One region of the Variovorax sp. VRV01 genome, then DNA from elsewhere that is predicted to be linked to it. Evidence: riboswitches for the same ligand, from Rfam matches in the RefSeq annotation. Region 1 holds a riboswitch; the other holds the start of a gene.
What was found. Region 1 has a riboswitch for glycine ahead of IB278_RS21475 (D-amino acid dehydrogenase). Riboswitches for the same ligand answer to the same signal wherever they lie in the genome.
Positions count from the first base shown of each region.

Region 2: linked by a shared signal. The riboswitch ahead of gcvT (glycine cleavage system aminomethyltransferase GcvT) and the one ahead of IB278_RS21475 (D-amino acid dehydrogenase) in region 1 are both predicted to bind glycine.

Region 1 covers NZ_JACVBS010000012.1:126,134-133,588, forward strand. The annotation lists gene rfbA (glucose-1-phosphate thymidylyltransferase RfbA) at 1-629, opposite strand, end outside; gene rfbD (dTDP-4-dehydrorhamnose reductase) at 674-1,564, opposite strand; gene rfbB (dTDP-glucose 4,6-dehydratase) at 1,561-2,643, opposite strand; glycine riboswitch at 2,737-2,823, shown strand; glycine riboswitch at 2,870-2,976, shown strand; gene IB278_RS21475 (D-amino acid dehydrogenase) at 3,068-4,369, shown strand; gene IB278_RS21480 (FIST N-terminal domain-containing protein) at 4,388-5,668, opposite strand; gene IB278_RS21485 (PhaM family polyhydroxyalkanoate granule multifunctional regulatory protein) at 5,714-6,457, opposite strand; gene IB278_RS21490 (PLP-dependent aminotransferase family protein) at 6,548-7,455, opposite strand, start outside.
Region 2 covers NZ_JACVBS010000004.1:370,557-378,011, forward strand. The annotation lists gene IB278_RS10055 (TRAP transporter small permease) at 1-26, shown strand, start outside; gene IB278_RS10060 (TRAP transporter large permease) at 23-1,300, shown strand; gene IB278_RS10065 (hypothetical protein) at 1,450-1,998, shown strand; glycine riboswitch at 2,030-2,120, shown strand; glycine riboswitch at 2,133-2,248, shown strand; gene gcvT (glycine cleavage system aminomethyltransferase GcvT) at 2,294-3,472, shown strand; gene gcvH (glycine cleavage system protein GcvH) at 3,520-3,891, shown strand; gene gcvP (aminomethyl-transferring glycine dehydrogenase) at 3,942-6,848, shown strand; gene IB278_RS10085 (hypothetical protein) at 6,859-7,107, opposite strand; gene IB278_RS10090 (DUF3014 domain-containing protein) at 7,197-7,455, opposite strand, start outside.

The DNA of each region.
Region 1 (7,455 bases):
TGGTTGACGGCCGTAATCTCCAGCTCGCCGCGCGCGCTGGGCTTCACGGCCTTGGCAATGTCGACCACCTGGTTGTCGTAGAAGTACAGGCCAGTCACCGCATAGCTGCTCTTGGGCTTCAACGGCTTTTCCTCGATGCTGCTGGCCTTGCCCTGCGCATCGAAGGCCACCACGCCATAGCGCTCGGGGTCGTGCACATGGTAGGCGAACACGGTGGCGCCGGAGGGCTTCGCATCGGCGTCGGCCAGCAGGTGCGCGAAGTCGTGGCCGTAGAAGATGTTGTCGCCCAGCACCAGTGCGCTCGGCGCATTGCCCAGGAACTCGTCGCCGATGATGAAGGCCTGCGCCAAACCATCGGGACTGGGCTGCACCGCGTACTGCAGGTTAATGCCCCACTGGCTGCCATCGCCCAGCAGTTGCTGGAAGCGCGGTGTGTCCTGCGGCGTGCTGATGATCAGGATGTCGCGCATGCCGCCGAGCATCAGCGTGCTGAGCGGGTAATAGATCATCGGCTTGTCGTACACCGGCAGGAGTTGCTTGCTGAGCGCGAGCGTGGCGGGATGCAGGCGTGTGCCGGAGCCGCCGGCGAGGATGATGCCTTTGCGTTGGGTGGTCTTCGTGGTGGTCATTGTGTTGTGTTCTCCGCTTCTTGCGTGCTTCGCTCGCGCTGCTGTCAAAGGGTCTCGCGCAGCATGCGGGCCACGCCCTGCTGCCAGTGCGGCAGCACCAGGCCAAAGGTGGACTGCAACTTGTGCGTGTCCAGGCGCGAGTTGGCCGGACGTGTTGCGGGTGTGGGGAAGGCGCTGGTGGGAACGGCATCGACCTCTGCGGGCCCGGCCTTGAGTTCGACGCCCGCCGCCTTGGCCTGTTCGAGCACGAAGCGCGCATAGCCGCACCAAGTGGTCTCGCCACCGGCGACGGCGTGGTATAGGCCGGCCTTCGCCGGGTCCTGCAAGGTGGCGCGGATGGCGTGCGCCGTGACGTCGGCCAGCAACTCGGCGCCGGTGGGCGCGCCGAACTGATCGTCGATGACGGTCAGGCGATCGCGCTCCTTGGCGATGCGCAGCATGGTCTTGGCAAAGTTGCCGCCGCGCGCGGCATAGACCCAGCTGGTGCGAAAGATCAGGTGCTTCGCGCAGTGCTGGGCCACCAGTTGCTCGCCTTCAAGCTTGGTGCGGCCATACACGCTGAGCGGACCGGTGGCGTCGTCTTCCTGCCAGGGCGTGCTTCCGCTGCCGTCGAAGACGTAGTCGGTGGAGTAGTGCACCATGAGCGCGCCGATCTGCTGCGCGGCCTCGGCCACCACGCCGGGCGAGGTGGCGTTGAGCTTGCGCGCGAACTCGGGCTCGCTCTCGGCCTTGTCGACGGCGGTGTGCGCCGCGGCATTGACGATGACGTCGGGGCGCACTTTCAGCACGGTTTCGGCCAGTTGCTCGGGGCGGCTGAAGTCGGCGTTGAAGTCGGTGCTGTCGAAATCGAGCGCGACCAGTTCACCCAGCGGTGCGAGGCTGCGTTGCAGCTCCCAGCCGACCTGGCCGCCCTTGCCCAGCAGCAGCAGCTTCATGCCGCAGCCTTGGCCGCGGGTGCGGCGTCGTATTGCTTCTCGACCCATTCGCGGTAGGCGCCGCTTTGCACGTTGCGCACCCATTCGCCGTTGGCAAGGTACCACTCGACGGTCTTGCGGATGCCGCTGTCGAAGGTTTCGGCGGGCTTCCAGCCGAGCTCGCGTTCGAGCTTGCGCGCGTCGATGGCGTAGCGCCGGTCGTGGCCGGGGCGATCGGTGACGTAGCTGATCTGCGCCTTGTAGGGCTTGCCGTCGGCGCGCGGGCGCAGTTCGTCGAGCAGGGCGCAGACGGTGTTGACGATCTCGATGTTGGGCTTCTCGTTCCAGCCGCCGACGTTGTAGGTCTCGCCGAGCTTGCCGGCTTCGAGCACGCGCCGGATGGCGCTGCAGTGGTCCTTCACGTAGAGCCAGTCGCGCACCTGCATGCCGTCGCCGTACACGGGCAGGGGCTTGCCGGCCAGCGCGTTGACGATCATCAGCGGGATGAGCTTCTCGGGGAAGTGGAAGGGCCCGTAGTTGTTGGAGCAGTTGGTGGTGACGACCGGCAGGCCGTAGGTGTGGTGCCAGGCGCGCACGAGGTGGTCGCTGGCGGCCTTGCTGGCCGAGTAGGGGCTGTTGGGCTCGTACTTGTTGTCTTCGGTGAAGGCGGGGTCGGTCTTGGAGAGCGAGCCGTAGACCTCGTCGGTGGACACGTGCAGGAAGCGGAAGGCGGCCTTCTGTTCGGCCGGCAGCGCGCTCCAGTAGCCGCGCACGGACTCGAGCAGGCGGAAGGTGCCGAGCACGTTGGTCTGCACGAAGTCTTCGGGGCCGTGGATGGAGCGGTCGACGTGTGATTCCGCGGCAAAGTTCACAATGGCCCGCGGTTTGTGCTCGGCCAGCAGGCGATCGACCAGGGCGCTGTCGCCGATGTCGCCCTGCGCGAAGATGTGCCGCGGGTCGCCCTTGAGGGACGCGAGCGTCTCGAGATTGCCGGCGTAGGTCAGTTTGTCGAGATTCACGACAGGCTCGTCGCTCTGCGCCAGCCAGTCGAGTACGAAGTTGGCGCCGATGAAGCCCGCGCCGCCGGTTACCAGGATCATGAGTCTCCCCGAAGTTTCGAATCGATGACAATTATCCCATTGCTCTGAATTGTCAAAATTCATGGTTGGCGGCTTTGCGGCCTCCGCCTACAATCGTTTACTGCAGGAGAGCGAGTAGTACTTACGACTACTCCACCGAAGGCGCAAACTCCCATAAACGCTCAGGTCGGCCGAACGTAACCTTGAAGTTCTTTCAAAGAGTTGCGTGGCATGTACTGCATCAATTGACAGGCCGTCTGGAGAGCCATCGCCCCGCGCGATGCACCGAAGGAGCAAACCCGTTGCAAGGTGCAACAGGTGAATCTCTCAGGTACCAAGGACAGGGGGAGCGGCGACTTGGACGGCGTTCGTCCGGTTGCTCGCTATTGAATCAGTAGCACACCAAGTCCGCCGTTCAAGTGCCCATCTTCAAAAGGTACTTGAAATGCGCGTGATCGTTCTTGGCGCCGGCCTGCTCGGCGTGACTTCGGCTTACTTCCTCCAGCAACTCGGCCACGAGGTGACCGTGATCGACCGGCAGGCCACGCCGGCCGCCGAAACCAGCTTTGCCAACGGCGGGCAGATTTCGGTCAGCCATGCCGAGCCCTGGGCCAACCCGAGCGCTCCGCTCAAGGTGCTGCAATGGCTGGGCAAGGAAGACGCGCCGCTGCTCTTTCGCATCCGCGCCGACATGCGCCAGTGGCTCTGGGGCCTGCAGTTCCTGCGCGAATGCACGCCGGCGCGCACCCGGCACAACATCGAGCAGATCGTGCGACTGGGCACCTACAGCCGCGACGTGCTGCAGCAGCTGCGCCGCGACACCGGCCTGGATTACGACCAGCGCACGCAGGGCATCCTGCACTTCTATACGACGCAAAAGGAGTTCGACGGCGCCCTGGAGCCGGCCGAACAGATGCGCGCGCTCGGCTGCGAGCGGCGGGTGATCTCGGCCGATGAGGCTGTGAAGATCGAGCCCGCCCTCGCCCACATCCGCCCGAAGCTGGCCGGCGCCACTTACACGGCGGAGGACGAGTCCGGCGACGCGAACCTTTTTGCGCGCGAGCTGGCGAAGCGCGCGGCCGCAGCGGGCGTGAAGTTCCTCATGAGCCACACGGTCACGGCGCTGCGCGAGGCCGGCGGCAGCATCGACCATGTCGAAGCCACCGATAGCGAAGGCCGCTTCCAGCGCATCCGCGGCGACGCCTTCGTGCTCGCGATGGGTTCGCTGAGCCCGATCGTTGCCGCGCCGCTGGGCATCCGGCTGCCGATCTATCCGGCCAAGGGCTATTCGGTGACGCTGCCGGTGAAGGACGCCTCCAGGGCGCACCAGGTTTCGCTGACCGATGACGAGTTCAAGCTCGTGTTCTCGCGCTACACCTCGGCCTCGGGCGACCGCCTGCGCATTGCCGGAACGGCCGAGCTCAACGGCTACGACCGCGACCTGAACCGCGTGCGCTGCGAGGCGATCGTGCGGCGCGTCGAAGAACTTTTTCCGGGCGCCGGCGACACCACGCAGGCCCAGTTCTGGACCGGCCTGCGCCCCGCGACACCGAGCAACGTGCCGCTGATCGGCAAGACGAAACTGCCGAACCTGTACCTGAACACCGGCCATGGCACGCTCGGCTGGACGCACGCCTGCGGTTCGGGCAAGTCGATCGCGCGCATCGTGAGCGGGCTCGCGCCCGAGGTGGACTTTGCGTTCACCGGCCTGCCTGCGCCGGCAGCGCGCGTGCTGCAACCGGCCTGAACACAGGCAGGGCTGGGTTCAGTCCTTGCTGGTGAACACCGTCAGCACGCCGGTGTAGCCGTAAAGATGGTGGCGGGCGATTTCGCCCGCGGCGAAGAAGCCGACCAGCGGCACGTCGCCCAGCGCGTGCCGCACGATCTGCAGCTCGGCGCCCGGCGCGCCGAAATGCGGCCCGCCGCGCCCCGAGCAGCTCACGTACACGGCGCCCGCGATGCGGCGCGCCGGATGCGGCGCGGCTTCGGCCTCCCCGGCCGCGACGGCGCGCGCGGTGGCCAGCGTCTGCTCCTCGGGCTCGAGTTCCTCGCGGATTTCCGCGCAGATGCGCATCAGGTCGGCGCGCGCGGCCTGCGCATTGCGGCGGCAGAAGGTCAGGCGCATGCCGGCCTCCGCCACGTCGGCAATCGCGATGCCGCGGCGCGTGGGATCCAGTCCGATGATGTGGCGCACCAGCACGTCGGCCCCCAGGTCACCGGTGCGGCGGATGCCGTCACTGCCGGCGTCGGCGAGGCCCACCAGGGTGGCGCGCACGGCGTCGATGGCTTCCTGCGGCCGCTCGAGCGACACCTGCAGGTCGGCCAGCAGCACGTCGAGCGCGGGCTCGCCGTCGAGCTTGAGCAGCAGGTTGCCGTCGGCTTCGGTGATCTCGCGCTCGCGCCCCGCGCCCGAGCGCAGCGGCTGGCAGCCCTGGGTGACGCGCGACACCAGCCGCACGCCTTCGCCGAACACCACGCCCGACAGGCCGCCCGAAAACACGCCGCCCGCGGCGCCGTGCCCGCGGATGTTGCCGTTGCCGCCGACCGCGAACTGCAGCGCGCCCGCACGGCCCGACGAGAGCCCGCCGAACAGATAGCCGGTGTTGGTGCGGCCCGCCATCTCGCCGATGAGTTCGGTCAGGTCGGGGGTGGCGGGGTCCGCGTGCACGAGCGCCGTATGGGCCTCGAAGCCGCTCATTTCCGAATTGCCCAGCGGCGCCACGCCGGAGAACACGCGGTACTGGTCGCTCGGCAATGCGCAGAGCATCAGGCTCAGGCCGGGCTCGTCGAAATATTCGGCGTTGTTGGCCGAGACGCCGATGCCGACCGTGCCGGACCAGTCGGTGACCTCGGGCAGTTCGGCGCTCAGGTGGTCGAGGATGTCCTGCGCATCCGACGCGTAGTGGTCGGTGATGTAGAGCAGCCCGAGCGTGGGCGACGCCGCGTAGTCGGGCAGCGCCATCTGCGCGCGCAACTGGGCCAGCACGAGGCCGGCTGCCATGCGCCATTGCGGGTGGGTGGCATGGCCGGAAGGAAACAGCTTCATGATGCGTGCCAACCCGTTCTCTTCAAGAAATGTGTGTGTATGACGTCAGCGCCGGCCGGCCGTTCGCTTGCGCGCGGCGGCCGATGCCTTCTTTGCGGCGGCGGGCGCTGCCGCCTTCCTGGCCGCGGGCTTCGAGGCCGTGGGAGCCGCCGCCGGCTTGCCCATGGCCTTGCCCACCGCATCGGCCATCGGCTGGGCCATGGCCGGCACCTTGAGCTGGGCCGCATCCTGCAGCGCCGAACTCGCGATCTGCTGGAACTGCTCAGTCAGCGAGCCCCACCATTGCATCGGATCGATCACGCCGGCGCCGCCATTGCCGCCACCACCGCCTGAAGCCGGCTTGCTGCGCGCTTTCTTCGCAGGCGCCGGGGCTTCTTCGGGCTCGGCTTCCGGTTCGGCCGGCGCCGCAGCCGCCGGTGCGGGTGCCGGCGCAGCAGCGGCAGGCGCCACGGCGGCCGCCTGCTTGGTGAACGCGCTGGCGATATCTTCCATCCGCACGTTCATGCCGCGCAAGGTCGAAAGTGTCATCTTTTGCACTTCGAGCGCCTGGATGGTGGCCTTGAGCGCGTGGCCGTTCTGCTCGAGCCAGTACTGCACCGTCTTGAGTTCCTGGATGCGCTTGTCGACCTCTTCCACGCTCAGCGTGGGGGCCACCCAGCTCGCGAGGCTCGGCAACCCGGGCACCGCGCCGCCCGCCGAACCGCCGGCGCCACCGCCGGCAAGGTTCTTCAGAAAATCGAATCCGGGGACGAATTGGCTGAAGTCGAAGGGTTGGCTGGCATTGCTCATGCGGAGGTCTCCGGGTTGGGTTTTCTTGTGATGCCAGCTTACTCCAAGGCACCGCCGTTTTGGGCCTGCCAGCCCCGCCCGTTCGAGCCGTCAGAGTTCCGCGCGCACCTTGCTGAACACCTTCCAGAACGCCGCGTCCTGCGAGGTCGCGAAATTGATCCGCATCATCGTGCTCGGCGGCCGCCGCGCATGGAACAGCGAGCCCGGCGCGAGCAGGTAGCCCTGGTCGAGCATGCGCTGGGTGAGCGCGTCGGTGTCCACGCCGGTGTCGACCCAGCCGAACAGGCCCGCCGGCTCCGACGCGAAGCTGCAACCGTGCGCCATCGCGAGCTTCACCGCGCGGCCGCGCGCGCCGTCGAGCCGGATGCGGATGCGCTCGGCATGCCGCCGCAGCTGCCCCTGGTCGATGCACCACGAAAGCGCCCGCTCGAACAGCGTGGGCGTGGTGAGCGTGGCCAGCAGCTTGGTCTCGAGCAGCCGCTCCTTCAGTTCTGGCGAGGCGGCCAGGAAGCCGATGCGCCAATTGGGCGCCAGGATCTTGGCGAAGCCGCTGACGTAGATGGTGCGCTGCAGCCCGTCGAGGGCGCTGAGCCGCGTGGCGTGCTCGGGCGCGAGATGGCTGTAGGTGTCGTCCTCGACGATGTGGAAGTCGTGCTCGTTGGCGAGCTTGAGCACGCGGTGCGCGCTGCCGGGCGTGAGGCTGTAGCCGGTCGGGTTGTGCAGCACGCTCACGCTGACGAAGAGCTTGGGGTTGTGCAGCTGGCAGTACTGCGCCATTACCTCCAGGTCGGGCCCGTCGGCGCGGCGCGGCACCGGCAGGATGCGCATGCCCAGCGCCTCGAGCCGCGCGAACTCCAGCGCCCAGCCGGGCTCCTCGACCATCACCGGATCGCCGGCGCGCAGCAGCGTGCGGCTCACGATGTCGAGCGCATGCGTGGCGCCCACCGTGGTCACGATCTGGTCGGGCGCGGCGGGCACGTTGATGCCCACGAGCTTGT
Region 2 (7,455 bases), on a different contig from region 1:
GGCTCGAACTGGAGACCGCGCAATGACACCAGTCATGGTTGCAACGATGGTGCTGTGTTTTGCACTGTCGGTTTCGGTGGCGGTTTCCATCGGGCTCGCGTCGATCCTGGGCATCCAGGTGGCCAATGCCAACATGCTGATCTCCGTCAAGGAGATGTTCAATTCGATCAACAAGTTTCCGCTGGCGGCGATTCCGTTCTTCATCCTGGCCGGCAACCTGATGGAAACCGGCGGCATCTCGCGGCGGCTGGTCGAGTTTGCCAAGAGCATCGTGGGCGGCGTACAGGGCGGCCTGCCGATGACCTGTGTGCTCACCTGCATGATCTTTGCGGCGGTGTCGGGTTCGTCGGTGGCCACCACCTTCGCCATTGGCGCGATCCTGATTCCGGCGCTCATCAAGCACGGCTATCCCACCGCCTACGCGGCGGCGCTGCAGGCCACCAGCGCCGAACTGGGCGTGATCATCCCGCCTTCGATTCCGATGATCCTCTACGGCGTGAGCGCCGAGGTCTCGATCGGCGAGCTGTTCATCGCGGGCTTCGGCCCCGGCATCCTGATCAGCCTGGCGCTGATGCTGTTCGTCTGGATCTACTGCAAGTGGAAGGGCTGGGGCAAGAACGATGGCGACGGCCGCATGCCCTTCGGCCGCGCGCTGTGGCAGGCCGGCTGGGCGCTGCTGATGCCCGTCATCATCCTGGGCGGCATCTACGGCGGCATCTTCACGCCCACCGAAGCCTCGGCCGTGGCGGTGTTCTATGCGCTGGTGGTGGGCGTCGTGATCTACCGCGAGATCAAGCCCGCGGACCTGTACGTGATCCTGCGCAAGTCGGTGCTGTCGTCGGCGGTGATCATGTTCATCATCGCCAATGCGGGCCTGTTCGCGTTCCTGATCACGCGCGCAGGCGTGCCCGACGCCATCGGCCACTGGCTGCAGGAAGTGCTGAAGTCGCCCGCGATGTTCCTGCTGGGCGTGAACGCGGCACTGTTCGTCATCGGCATGTTCATCGAGACCAGCGCGGCCATCATCGTGCTCGCGCCGATTCTCGCGCCAGTGGCGGTGCACTTCGGCATCGACCCGGTGCACTTCGGGCTCGTCATGGTAGTGAACCTTGCGCTCGGCATGATCACCCCGCCTTTCGGCGTGAACCTGTTCGCCGCCTGCACGGTGGCGCGCATCTCGCTCGACCGGATCGTGAAGTACCTGGTGCCCTTCGTGCTCGTGATCCTGGCCTGCCTGATGGTGATCACTTACGTGCCATGGATATCGCTGGCGCTGCGCGACCTGGTGTACGCCAAGTAGCGGAACGGCGCGAAAAACAAGGAAGAAACGGCAGCCTGTTCGCAGGCTGCTTTTTTTGTGCGGCGGCGCCGCTGTAAGGCAAACGTTTCACGAAGATGTCACCGCTTGCAACGATGCTGCAGCCCTCGATTCCCGAAAGCTGTGGCGCCATGTTTCCCACCAAGACCGACAAGGCACGCGACGAACTCCAGGGCCGCCAGCGCACGCTGAGCCAGCGCGAACGCGCCTTGCTGCTGATGGCCGACGGCCGGCGTTCGCTGACCGATTTCAGCCCGCTGTTCGCAAGCCGGACCGAAGCCGAGCAGGCGATCCAGGCGCTGATGCGCCAGGGCTACCTGCAGGACGCGCAGGCGGTGGCTGCCGCGGCAGCGCAGGCCGTGGCCCCGCCGCCCGCCCCGGTGCCCGCGGCCGACCCGATACGGCTCGCCACCTCGGCCGACAACTTCGACGGCAAGCGATCCCTGGCCACGACGCGCATGTTCCTGTTCGACATCTGCGAGCGCATGTTCGTGCGCCGCGACCCCAGGTTCGCGCTGCAGATGCGCGACGCCCTGCGCGAGGCGCGCGACCGCGGCGCGATGCTGACCATTGCCGCGCTGATGCTCACCGAGGTCGAGAAAGCCGCGGGCGCCGAGCGGGCCGAATCGCTGCGCGAGCGCATCGACCGGCTGCTGCCGCCGGCCGAGACCGTGCACTGAGCCGCAGACCGGACGGCCGCGATCCACTACACTCCCATGGTCAGGAGAGAGCCCCGCCAGCCGGGGCCGCCGAAGGCGCAGGGGTTTCCCGAACGCTCAGGCAAAAGGACTGACACAGCGCTGGCGCATGCCGGCGTTTCCTTGCTGGAGAGAGGCTGTTGCTTGCATCAATGCGATGCACCAGCCCACCGAAGGAGCAAACCCCGATCGTGGGGCGAATCTCTCAGGTAAAGCGGACAGCAGGGGTGGCCCATGGCTCGCGCCATGGAATTCGTCTGCCCCTTTGGAGTGCCCCGTGGCCGCATCCTCCGACGCCTCTTCCGCCGAACAACTCCTGAAGACCCCGCTGTACGGCCTGCACGTGGAGCTCGGCGCCCGCATGGTGCCGTTTGCCGGCTATTCGATGCCGGTGCAGTACCCCGCCGGCCTCATGGCCGAGCACAGGCACACGCGCGATGCGGCCGGCCTGTTCGACATCTCGCACATGGGCCAGCTGCGCCTGGTGGGCCCGGACGCGGCGGCCGCCTTCGAAACCCTGATGCCGGTCGACGTGATCGACCTCGCCGCCGGCAAGCAGCGCTATGGCCTGCTGCTGAACGACGAGGGCGGCATCCTCGACGACCTGATGTTCTTCAACGAGGGCCACGGCTCGATCTTCGTGATCGTCAACGGCGCCTGCAAGGTGGCGGACATCGCCCACATCCAGCAGCAGATCGGCGCACGCTGCGAAGTGCAGCCCATGCCCGACCACGCGCTGCTCGCGCTGCAGGGGCCGCAGGCGGCCACGGTGCTGGCGCGGCTGTCGCCCGGCATCGAGCGCTTCGTGTTCATGACGGGCGGCGCGGTGCAGATCGGCGGCATTCCGGCCTTCGCCACGCGCAGCGGCTACACCGGCGAGGACGGCTTCGAGATCTCGGTGGCCGGCCAGAATGCAGAGGCGCTGGCCCGCCTGCTGCTGGCGCAGCCCGAGGTCAAGCCCATCGGCCTGGGCGCACGCAATTCGCTGCGGCTGGAAGCGGGGCTGTGCCTCTACGGCAACGACATCGACACCGCCACCACGCCGGTCGAGGCCTCGCTGAACTGGGCGATCCAGAAGGTGCGCCGCACGGGCGGCGCGCGCGAAGGCGGCTTCCCCGGCGCGGCCAAAGTCCTGGCCCAGCTCGCCGCCGCCACGGCCGGCGCCGCGGGCCACACCGACCATGACACGCTGAAGCGCAAGCGCGTCGGCCTCGTGGCGCTGGAACGCATTCCGGTGCGCGACGGCACCGTGCTGCAATCCTTCGAAGGCCACGACATCGGCTTTGTCACGAGCGGCCTGCTCGGCCCGACGGCCGACCGCCCGATTGCCATGGGCTACGTGGCCACCGCGTTTTCCGAGCCCGGCACGCGCGTTCAGGCCATCGTGCGCGGCAAGCCGGTGCCGATGGAAGTCTCGACCCTGCCTTTCGTGCCCACGCGCTACTACCGCGGCTAGGCGCTGCGCGCCCCCATCATCATTTTTTCCACGAGGAGTTTTCCACCATGAGCATCAAGTACACCAAGGACCACGAATGGGTCTCGGCCGAAGGCAACGCAGCCACCGTCGGCATCACCGTGCATGCGCAGGACGCGCTCGGCGACGTGGTCTTTGTCGACCTGCCTGAAGTCGGCAAGACCTTTGCACAGGGCGAGGTGGCCGGTGTCGTCGAATCGGTCAAGGCCGCGGCCGATGTGTTCATGCCCGTGTCGGGCGAGATCACCGAAGTGAACGAAGCCCTGCGCGCCGATCCCTCGCTCGCCAACACCGACCCGCTGGCCGCGGGCTGGTTCTTCAAGGTCAAGCTCAGCGAGCCGGCGCAGCTCGACGCGCTGCTCGACGCCGCCAGCTACGACAAGTTCGCTGCCGAGTCCTGATCCGCCGAGTTCGCAAGCCGCTTTTTCCTCATCCCCGAGCCTTCACCGCCATGCCGATTCCCGCCCTTCCCTCTTTGCAACAACTGGAGAACGCCGAAGAGTTTCTCGCCCGCCACATCGGCATCGATGCGGCCGACGAGGCGCGCATGCTGCCGGTGATCGGCTCGGAAACGCGCGCGGAGCTCATCGACGGCATCGTGCCTGCGGCCATCCGCCGGGCGAAGCCGATGCGGCTGCCGGCACCGGCCACCGAGGCCGATGCGCTGGCCGAGCTGAAGGCAATCGCGGCAAAGAACAAGGTCTTCCGGAGTTTCATCGGCCAGGGTTACTACGGCACGCACACGCCGGGCGTCATCCTGCGCAACGTGCTCGAGAACCCCGCCTGGTACACGGCCTACACGCCCTACCAGGCCGAGATTTCGCAGGGCCGCATGGAAGCGCTGCTCAACTTCCAGACCATGGTGTGCGACCTCACGGGCATGGCCATCGCCAATGCCTCGATGCTCGACGAAGCCACGGCCGCGGCCGAGGCCATGACGCTCGCCAAGCGCAGCGTCAAGAGCAAGAGCAACGTGTTCCTCGTGTCGGGCGACTGCCACCCGCAGACCATCGAGGTCATCAAGACGCGCGCCGCGCCGCTGGGCATCGAGGTCAAGGTCAGCACCGTCTCCGAGACGCTGCCGCACCTGATGGTGAGCGGCGAATTCTTCGGCGTGCTCGCGCAGTACCCCGCCACCACCGGCCATGTGCACGACCTGCGCCCGCTTGCGGGCCATGCGCACCAGTGCGACGCCGCCTTCTGCGTGGCCGCCGACCTGCTCGCGCTCACCCTGCTCGCGCCCCCCGGTGAGTGGGACGCCGACATCGTCTGCGGCACCACGCAGCGCTTCGGCATGCCGATGTGCAACGGCGGCCCGCACGCGGCCTACCTGGCCTGCCGCGACGAGTTCAAGCGCTCGCTGCCGGGCCGCCTGGTCGGCGTGAGTGTCGACACGCACGGCCAGCCCGCCTACCGCCTCGCGCTGCAGACGCGCGAGCAGCACATCCGCCGCGAGAAGGCCACCTCCAACATCTGTACCGCCCAGGTGCTGCCGGCCGTGGTGGCCAGCATGTACGCCGTGTACCACGGGCCCGACGGCCTCACGCGCATTGCGCAGCGCGTGGCCGCGCTCACGGCCATCCTCGCGCAGGGCCTCGCGCAAATGGGCCGCGAGCCGGTCAATGCCACCGCCTTCGATTCGCTGACCATCCGCACCGGCGACGACACGCCCAGGATCATCGAGCGCGCCCAGGCTGCGGGCGTCAACCTGCGCCAGCGCCTGCAGCAGCACCTGGGCATTTCGCTCGACGAGACCACCACGCGCGCCGACATCGAGACGCTCTGGGCGCTGTTCGTGCCGGCCGGCACGCCGATGCCGCGCTTCGACGACCTGGCCAACACGGCGCCGCGCCTGCCCGAGGACCTGCGCCGCACCAGCGCCTTTCTCACGCACCCGGTGTTCAACACCCACAAGAGCGAAACCGCGATGCTGCGCTACATCCGCAGCCTGTCGGACAAGGACCTCGCCCTCGACCGCAGCATGATCCCGCTCGGCAGCTGCACCATGAAGCTCAATGCGACCAGCGAGATGATCCCGATCACCTGGCCCGAGTTCGCGAACATCCATCCCTTTGCGCCGGCCGAGCAGCTGGTGGGCTACGCCCAGCTCGACGCCCAGCTGCGCGCCTGGCTCTGCGAAGCCACGGGCTACGCGGGCATCAGCCTGCAGCCCAACGCGGGCTCGCAGGGCGAGTACGCGGGCCTGCTGGCCATCCGCTCCTTCCATGAGGCCAACGGCCAGGGACACCGCAACATCTGCCTCATTCCTTCGTCGGCGCACGGCACCAACCCCGCGAGCGCACAGATGGTGGGCCTGCAGGTGGTGGTGACGGCCTGCGACGCGCAGGGCAACGTCGACATGGACGACCTGAAGCGCGCCTGCGAGAAGCACAGCGACAAGCTCGCGGCCGTGATGATCACCTACCCGAGCACGCACGGCGTGTTCGAAACGCGCGTGAAGGAACTCTGCGGGCTCGTGCACGAACACGGCGGCCGCGTGTACGTCGATGGCGCCAACATGAATGCGCTGGTCGGCGTGGCCGCGCCGGGCGAGTTCGGCGGCGACGTGAGCCACCTGAACCTGCACAAGACCTTCTGCATTCCGCACGGCGGCGGCGGCCCGGGCGTGGGACCGGTGTGCGTGGTGGAAGACCTCGTGCCCTACCTGCCAGGGCATGCGACCGCGGGTGTCGCTTCCAACGGCGTGGGCGCCGTGTCGGCGGCACCGCTGGGCAACGCGGCCGTGCTGCCGATCAGCTGGATGTACTGCCGCATGATGGGCGCCAAGGGCCTGCAGGCGGCGACCGAGACCGCGATCCTGAGCGCCAACTACATCAGCGCGCGCCTCAAGGACCACTACCCCACGCTGTATGCGAGCCCCAACGGCCACGTCGCGCACGAGTGCATCCTCGACCTGCGCCCGCTCAAGGACAGCAGCGGCGTCACCGCCGAGGACGTGGCCAAGCGGCTGATCGACTACGGCTTCCACGCGCCCACGCTGAGCTTTCCGGTGCCGGGCACGCTGATGGTGGAACCCACCGAAAGCGAGCCGCTGGCCGAACTCGACCGCTTCATCGACGCAATGATCGCGATCCGCGGCGAGATCCGCCGCGTCGAGGAAGGCGTCTGGCCGAAGGACGACAACCCGCTCAAGCACGCGCCGCACACGGCGGCCAGCCTGCTCGGCACGGAATGGGCGCACCCGTATTCGCGCGAGCTCGGCGCGTTTCCGCTGGCCGAACTGAAGCTGGCCAAGTACTGGCCGCCGATCGGCCGCGTCGACAACGTCTACGGCGACCGCAACCTGTTCTGCAGCTGCGTGCCGGTGGGCGACTACAAGGAAACCGAAGAGGCCTGAAAAAGGCCGCTCAGGCTTCGCGGCGGTACATCGCCCATTTCACGGTGAGGACGTCCGCCGCAATCTTCGCGGCGTTGACGCCCGCGTAGCTTTGGGACGGATCGAATTCGAAGCCTTCCTTGTAGCACCTGACATGCGCGAAGTCGCGGTCGAAGGTCATCGGACCCATGAGCTCGGCGGGGTCGGTGCCCGCGGGAAGCGCCAGGAATTTCTCGGGATCGGTGGCACTCTGGTAGAGGTCGACGCTCATCAGGTTCATATGGGTGTCCTCGAAATCTGGGGATCCGGCGAATCATCCCCGGCATCCGCGCCGCATGCAATCGGCCCGCGCCTACACGGCGCGCCCGTTCAGCGCTGCTGCTGCTTCTTCTTCGCCAGCTCGCCCGTGGCGATCTGGTCGCGGAAGCCGCGCAGGCTGGCCTTGAGCTTGCGCTCGTTCTCCAGTCCCACGCGCACCATGATCTTCTGGCCCGACGAGAGCGACTCGAGCTGCGGATCGGCGTACTCGTAGCGCACCCAGGGCCGCTGCGACGGCACCTTGCCCTTCACCTCGACCAGGCGCACCGGCACCGGGCCGGCGGGCTCGGGCGCCTGCAGCAGATGGTCG